2 regions of the Streptomyces sp. CS113 genome follow, and region 1 is predicted to be linked to the other one. Evidence: riboswitches for the same ligand, from Rfam matches in the RefSeq annotation. Region 1 holds a riboswitch; the other holds the start of a gene.

What was found. A riboswitch is a leader RNA that binds a small molecule or an ion and turns the genes downstream of it on or off. The one in region 1 is predicted to bind cobalamin.
Region 2: another riboswitch for cobalamin. It lies ahead of B9W62_RS29875 (cobalamin biosynthesis protein); the one in region 1 lies ahead of B9W62_RS09385 (ABC transporter substrate-binding protein).

What each region holds. Positions count from the first base shown of each region.
Region 1 covers NZ_KZ195574.1:2,177,032-2,180,230, reverse strand. Annotated here, with positions in the region: gene B9W62_RS09390 (FecCD family ABC transporter permease) at 1-370, opposite strand, end outside; gene B9W62_RS09385 (ABC transporter substrate-binding protein) at 406-1,431, opposite strand; cobalamin riboswitch at 1,480-1,601, opposite strand; cobalamin riboswitch at 1,867-1,993, shown strand; gene B9W62_RS09380 (hypothetical protein) at 2,055-2,462, shown strand; gene B9W62_RS09375 (cupin domain-containing protein) at 2,592-2,987, opposite strand; gene B9W62_RS09370 (MFS transporter) at 2,984-3,199, opposite strand, start outside.
Region 2 covers NZ_KZ195574.1:6,659,307-6,662,505, forward strand. Annotated here, with positions in the region: gene B9W62_RS29870 (cobyric acid synthase) at 1-848, opposite strand, end outside; gene B9W62_RS29875 (cobalamin biosynthesis protein) at 845-1,834, opposite strand; cobalamin riboswitch at 1,946-2,091, opposite strand; gene B9W62_RS29880 (hypothetical protein) at 2,241-2,462, opposite strand; gene pitH (low-affinity phosphate transporter PitH) at 2,497-3,199, opposite strand, start outside.

The DNA of each region.
Region 1 (3,199 bases):
CCGAGACCGCGCCGAGCGACGCCCCGGAGGAGACGCCGAGCAGGTACGGCTCGGCGAGCGGGTTGCGCACCAGGGCTTGCAGGGCGGTGCCGATCACCGCGAGTCCCGCGCCGGTGACCGCACCGAGCAGCACCCGCGGCGCCCGTACGTCCACCACGATGGTCTCCCGGGCCCGTGACCAGTCCGGCTCCTGCCGGCCGGCGCCCAGCGCGTGCGTCACGATGCCCCACACCTGGCCCGGCGGCACGTGCACGGAGCCGATCGCGAGGCCCGCCGTCGCGGAGACGACGAGCAGGGCGGTGAGTACCAGCAGCGTGACGCCGAGCCGCGTACGGCCCCGTCCTGATCCGGTGGACTCCCGCCCCCGCACCGTCCCTTCGGCGGACGTGCCGGTGGCGGCCCGGGTCACCGGAAGCTCTCGGGGTGCAGTCCGCGGGCCAGGCCGTCGACCGCGTAGGCCGAGCGGATGCCGACCAGCGTCGCGGTCAGCGGCAGGACGACGAACCGCTTGTTCCTGATGGCGGGTACGTCGGCGAGCGCCGGCTGGGCTAGCAGGAACCTCTTCTTCTCCTCGACGCTTCCGGCGCCGGCGTAGTCGTAGACGGCGATGACTTCCGGCTTGCGCTCGACGACCTGCTCCCAGGAGACGTCGCCGAAGACGTCGTCCAGGTCGGCGAAGACGTTCTCGCCGCCGGCCAGCCGGATCAGGTCGGTGCCCAGGCCCTTGCCGCCCGCGGTGAAGGCGCTCTTGTCGCCACTGTCGTAGACGAAGACGGGCACCTCGGCCTCGCCCGCCACCTCGGCGGCTGCCCTGCCGACGCGGCGTCGCAGGTCGGTGACCAACTCCTCCGCCCGGTCCGGGACACCGAAGATCCTGCCGACCGTGCGGATCTCCTCGTAGGTGTCCTCCATCGTCACTTGCTTCTTGCCGCAGTACTCGCGGTTGAGGTAGGTGTCGATGCCGGCGTCGGCGAACGCCGTGCGGGAACGGCCCTCGTGCTCCGAGAAGGCGCTGCCGTAGCCGCCGTAGACGAAGTCGGGTTCGGCGTCCAGGATCCTCTCGAACGACGGTTCCTTCTTCGCCAGTTCGGGTATCGCCGCGTAGTCCTTCTCCAGCTCGGGCAGGACGGCGGAGTCGGGGAACGCCGTGCCGACCATGCGGTCCTTCAGACCGAGGGCGAGCATGAGTTCCGCCGGGTGCTGGTGGATGGTGACCACCCGCGACGGCGGCTCGTCGTAGGTCGTCCGCACGCCGCAGTTGTCGATGGTGACCGGGAAGCCCGCGGGCGCGGCGGCGGTGGCCTTGGGGTCCCCGCCGCCCTCGTCGGACGAACCGCATCCGGTGGTCAGCAGCACCGACGAAAGAGCCACGGCAGCGGCCGTGGCACGGAGGAGCCCGCGCGTGCGGGCAGGGGTGAACAAGGGGGACACGTGAAGCCTCCTGGAGTCCGCGCTCCTCGGATCGGGCCCGCGACGGACCAGTGTCCTGACTCCCGGATCGACGTTCCCTCCGCCTTCCCGCGCTCGGCGCAGTGGCATGTCGGAGGGGCGCTCCCCGGTCACAGTGGCGGGACCGTGCCGGATTCGCACCGGCTTCCTGTCTCCCGTCGCGGCGATGACCAGGCGATCCTACGGTTCCCCGAGCCGACGGCGAAAGGGCGGGCGTGCGGGGCCGGGCCGCGCCGCGCAGTTCGTGGCGCCGCTCCGCCGTGGCGCCGCTCCGCCGCGGCACTGCGGCACCGCTCCGCCGCGGACCTGCGGCACCGCGGCACCGCGGCACCGCGGCGAAGCGAACACCCGGTGACAGGCGCACCGTTCCGTGAGCGCCGTCCCGTGGGAGGATGGCGGGCGACAAGGCGACGGCGGAACGAGGAAGCCGGTGAGAATCCGGCGCGGTCCCGCCACTGTGATCGGCGAGCGCGTCCCGACAGGCCACTGCCCGGCAGCGGGTGGGAAGGCCGGGGCGGGCGGCGACCCGAGAGCCAGGAGACTCACGCGGTCGCCTCCTCGACGGACCACCGGGGCGGATCTCCCCGGAGAGAGGGACGGCACCCATGCCCGCGACGCCGACCGGACGAACGACCCACGACGCCAGGACCGGAGCGGGGGCCGGTGGCCCGGCGCCCTGCCGCGTCGTCGTGTGCCGCGACTGCTGCTGCGGCAGCCCCAAGGTGACCGGAGTCGACCACGCGGCCCAGACCGAACGCCTGCGCGCCGCGGTACCGGTACGCGTCTCCGACTGCCTCGACGCCTGCGACCACGCCAACGTCGTCGTCGTCCAGCCCTCCGCGGAGGGCCGGGCAGCCGGGGCCCGGCCCGTGTGGCTGGGGCTGGTCAACGACCCGGACGCGACCGAGGACATCGCCGCCTGGGCACGCGCCGGCGGACCGGGCGTCGCGCCGCGGCCGGACATCCTCGACCTGTACGCCATCACGCCGCCGCGACGGCGTAGGGCCTTCTGACCCCGCGGACGGAGAGCCGGGGGAGGGAGGGAGGAGGACGGGGAATCCGTACGAAGCCCGTGCCTCGTCGGCGTCCGTCGGCGCCGCCCCGCACGGGATCGTCCCCGGCCTGGCCGGGCCACCGTCCGCTCAGAGGGTGTCGGTTCGCTTTTCGAGGCGGGTGCCGTTGCGAAGAGTGATCGACATCAGGTCGCTGGGGGCGTCCAGTTCCAGGCGGTGCCAGCGACCGCGGGGGACGATCACGGCGGTGCCTTCCTGCAACTGCACCATCTCCTCGGCCTCGCCGGGCCCGTTGGGACGGAAGTGGAGGCGGACGCCGCCGGCCAGACAGCACACGGCTTCCTCGGCCTCCGGGTGCATCTCCCAGTGGTCGGCGTGAACGTCGGCGTCGGTCTCCACGTGGAACGTGGCGATCTGCCAGGCGCCGGAGCCGTTGCTCGTCATCTGCCGTTCGGTGGCTCGGACGTCGCCGTCGGGGTGGAAGTGCAGCGCCGAGGCGAACAGGTCGACGGTGGTGGTTTTCATGACGGTGTTCCTTCCAGCTGGTTCTCTTCGGGGGCGGTGGATTGCGGGAGAGGTGTGACGGGCCGGCGGCGCGGCAGCACACCGATCGCCACGACCGCCGCGAGCACGAAGACGGCGGCGGCGACGGCCAGGCCCAGGGCGTAGCCGTCGTTGAGCGCGGCGGGGCCGGTGGCTGTGCCGGTGTGAAGCGCGGCAATGGTGGCCAGGGCAGC
Region 2 (3,199 bases), 4.5 Mb from region 1:
TCGGCGGCCAGCGCGTCCACGTCCGTGAAGTTGGACATCAGCGGGACCGCGCAGACCGCGACCCGCAGCACGTCCTCGCCGACCGGCGGCGCGACCACCGACTCCCGCACGGTCCCGCGCAGCGAGACCCGCAGACCGTCCTCCTCGTCGATGCCGAGCCCGTGCCGGAAGGGCAGCACGCCGTACGTGTGCCGCCCGGTGAGGCCGTGCAGCATCTCCAACCCGGGCTCCAGGAGCGACACATCACCCCGGAACTTGTTCACCAGGAACCCGGCGACCAGCGCCTGGTCCTCGGGCGCCAGCAGCGCCACCGTGCCGAAGAACGAGGCGAAGACGCCCCCGCGGTCGATGTCGCCGACGACGAGGACGGGCAGTCGGGCGCCCCGGGCGATCCCCATGTTCACGATGTCGGTGCGGCGCAGGTTGATCTCGGCCGGGCTGCCCGCCCCCTCGCAGATCACCGCGTCGTACGTGGCGCGCAGTTCGGCGAGCGAGTCCAGCACCGTGCCGAGCAGCCGCGCCTGGCGCCCGCCGTGGTAGCCCCGGGCGCTCATCTCGCCGACCGGCCTGCCGAGCAGCACCACCTGGCTGCTGCGCTCCCCGCCGGGCTTGAGCAGCACCGGGTTCATGTGCGCGGTGGGCTCCACCCGGCAGGCCTGGGCCTGCATGGCCTGGGCCCGCCCGATCTCCGCGCCCTCGCGGGTCACGAAGGAGTTCAGCGACATGTTCTGCGCCTTGAAGGGCGCGACCTTGACGCCCTGACGCACCAGCCAGCGGCAGATCCCGGCGGTGACGACGCTCTTGCCGGCGTCGGAGGTGGTGCCGGCGACGAGCAGGCCACCGTTCATGACGTACGTCCCTTCGTGACGTCCCGCTCCGCCGCGGCGGCGGAGGCTCCGCGCGCGAGCAGTCGTGCGCCGGCGCACACGCCCAGCGCCAGCCAGCCCACGCGCCGGGAGAGCCGTACCGCCCGGTCGATGTCGCCCGAACCGGCCCGGACGGCGCGTCCCGCGGCGCCGTTGAGGACGGGCCGGTGCTCGACCCGCCCGCCGTAGGAGAGCGTCCCGCCGAGCCGGACGCCCAGGGCGCCGGCGAACGAGGCCTCCACGGGCCCGGCGTTGGGACTCGGATGCTGTGCGGCGTCCGCACGCCAGGCCCGTACGGCGCCCCGCGGATCGCCCCCGGCGACGGTGGTCAGGACGGCGGTCAGCCGGGCGCCCGGCCAGCCCGCGAGGTCGTCCAGGCGGGCCGAGGCCCAGCCGTAGCGGCGGTACCGGGGCGACTTGTGGCCGACCATGGCGTCCAGCGTGTTGACGGCCCGGAAGCCGAGCAGTCCTGGCACACCCGCCACGGCGCCCCACACCAGGGCGCCCACGACCGCGTCCGAGGTGTTCTCGGCGACGGACTCGACGACGGCCCTGGCGACGCCGTCGGCGTCCAGCGCCTGCGGGTCCCGCCCGCACAGGTGCGGCAGCCGCGCCCGCGCCGCCTCGACGTCCCCGGCGTCCAGGGCCCGGCCGATCGCGGCGGCCTCGCGGGCCAGCGAGGTGCCGCCGACGACGGCCCAGGTGGCCGCGCCGGTCAGCGCGACGCGGGCGGCGGGGGAGCGGCGTACGGCGTGCGCGGCGACCGTACCGATCGCGGCGGCGCCCCCGGCGCACACGGCGGTGTGCAGGGCGCCCCAGCCCCGGTGGTCCCGCCACAGCACCCGTTCCACGGCGCCCGCGGCACGGCCGAACGCGGCGACCGGGTGTCCCCGGCGCGGGTCGCCGAGGAGGAGGTCGCCGAGGAGGCCGGCGGCGGCGCCGTACGCGAAGACGCGTCCGGCACGCACGGGTTCAGCCGGTCACACGGTCGGGGAAGCACCGGGTACGGGGTGTCGGGCTCGAGCGGTGGCGGCAGCCGGGCATCGCGTCATGTCCTCACTCAGGGTGTCCACGCCCTGGTTCGAAGAGTCCGGCGGTGAGAGTTCCTGGCTCCCGGGGGTTCCTGTTCCCCGGTCACAGTGGCGGGACCGCGCCGGATTCGCACCGGGCTTCCTCTCCTGCCGCCGTAGATGGCTCCGGAAGTCCACCACGGCCCGCGAACACCCGTCAACCTGGCGTTGACCTGCGACGGGGGAGTGTGCGAAGGCCCACACACGAGTGGTGTGCGCCGGCACGCGAAGGGGCGGGGCGCGGAACGGTTCGAGTCCGTTCCGCGCCCCGCCCCGGCGAGTGCGCCCGTGAACCGGGCGGCGCTCAGGCGACGATCAGATAGATGCCGTAGCCCACCGCCGCCGTGCAGGCCGCGAAGCAGGCGTACGCACCGGTGACCGCGAGGGCCGCGGAGCCGCCCTCGGCGGCGGCCCGCTCCTGGCGGGAGAGGCCGACGATGCCGAGGGTGAACAGGCCCACCAGGGCCACCGTGGCCACGAGGCTGACGCCGAAGACGGAGCCCAGGGCTGCCCAGTCGATGCTCATGGAGGTTCGCTTCCTTCGTACCCGGGACGCGGGTTCAGACGGTGGTGGCGGCCGACGGGGCCTTGGGGTCCGGCGTGGTGGCCGGGGCCGGGACGGTGGCCGCCAGGTCCTCGGTCACACCCGCCGGGGGCGGCGACACCGCGGCCATCGCCGTGGTGACCACACCGGCCGGTTCGGCGGCGCCCACCGGGTCGTCGTCGACGACGTTGGTGTGGTCGACGACCTCGCGGCGCGAGATCCGCCAGATCGCGAAGCTGGACGCGACCAGGAACACCGCGACGAGGGCCGTGCCCCAGTCGCCGAGGCGGCAGACCCACTCGGCGAGCGCGGCGACCAGGGCCGCGGCGGGCAGCGTCAGGCCCCAGGCGATGAACATCCGGGTGGCCGTGGACCACCGGACCACGCCGCCCTTGCGGCCGAGGCCCGCGCCCATCACCGCACCGGAGACCGAGTGCGTGGTGGACAGCGAGAAGCCGAGATGGGAGGAGGCCAGGATGACCGTGGCGGCACTGGTCTGGGCGGCGAAGCCCTGCTGCGGCTGGAGGTCGGTCAGGCCCTTGCCCATGGTGCGGATGATGCGCCAGCCGCCCAGGTAGGTGCCGAGCGCGATGGCCAGGCCCGCACCCAGGATGACCCACACGGGCGGGTCGGAGTCGGGGGCGAGCGAGCCGCCGGCGATCAGGGCGAGGGTGATGATGCCCATGGTCTTCTGGGCGTCGTTGGTGCCGTGGGCCAGC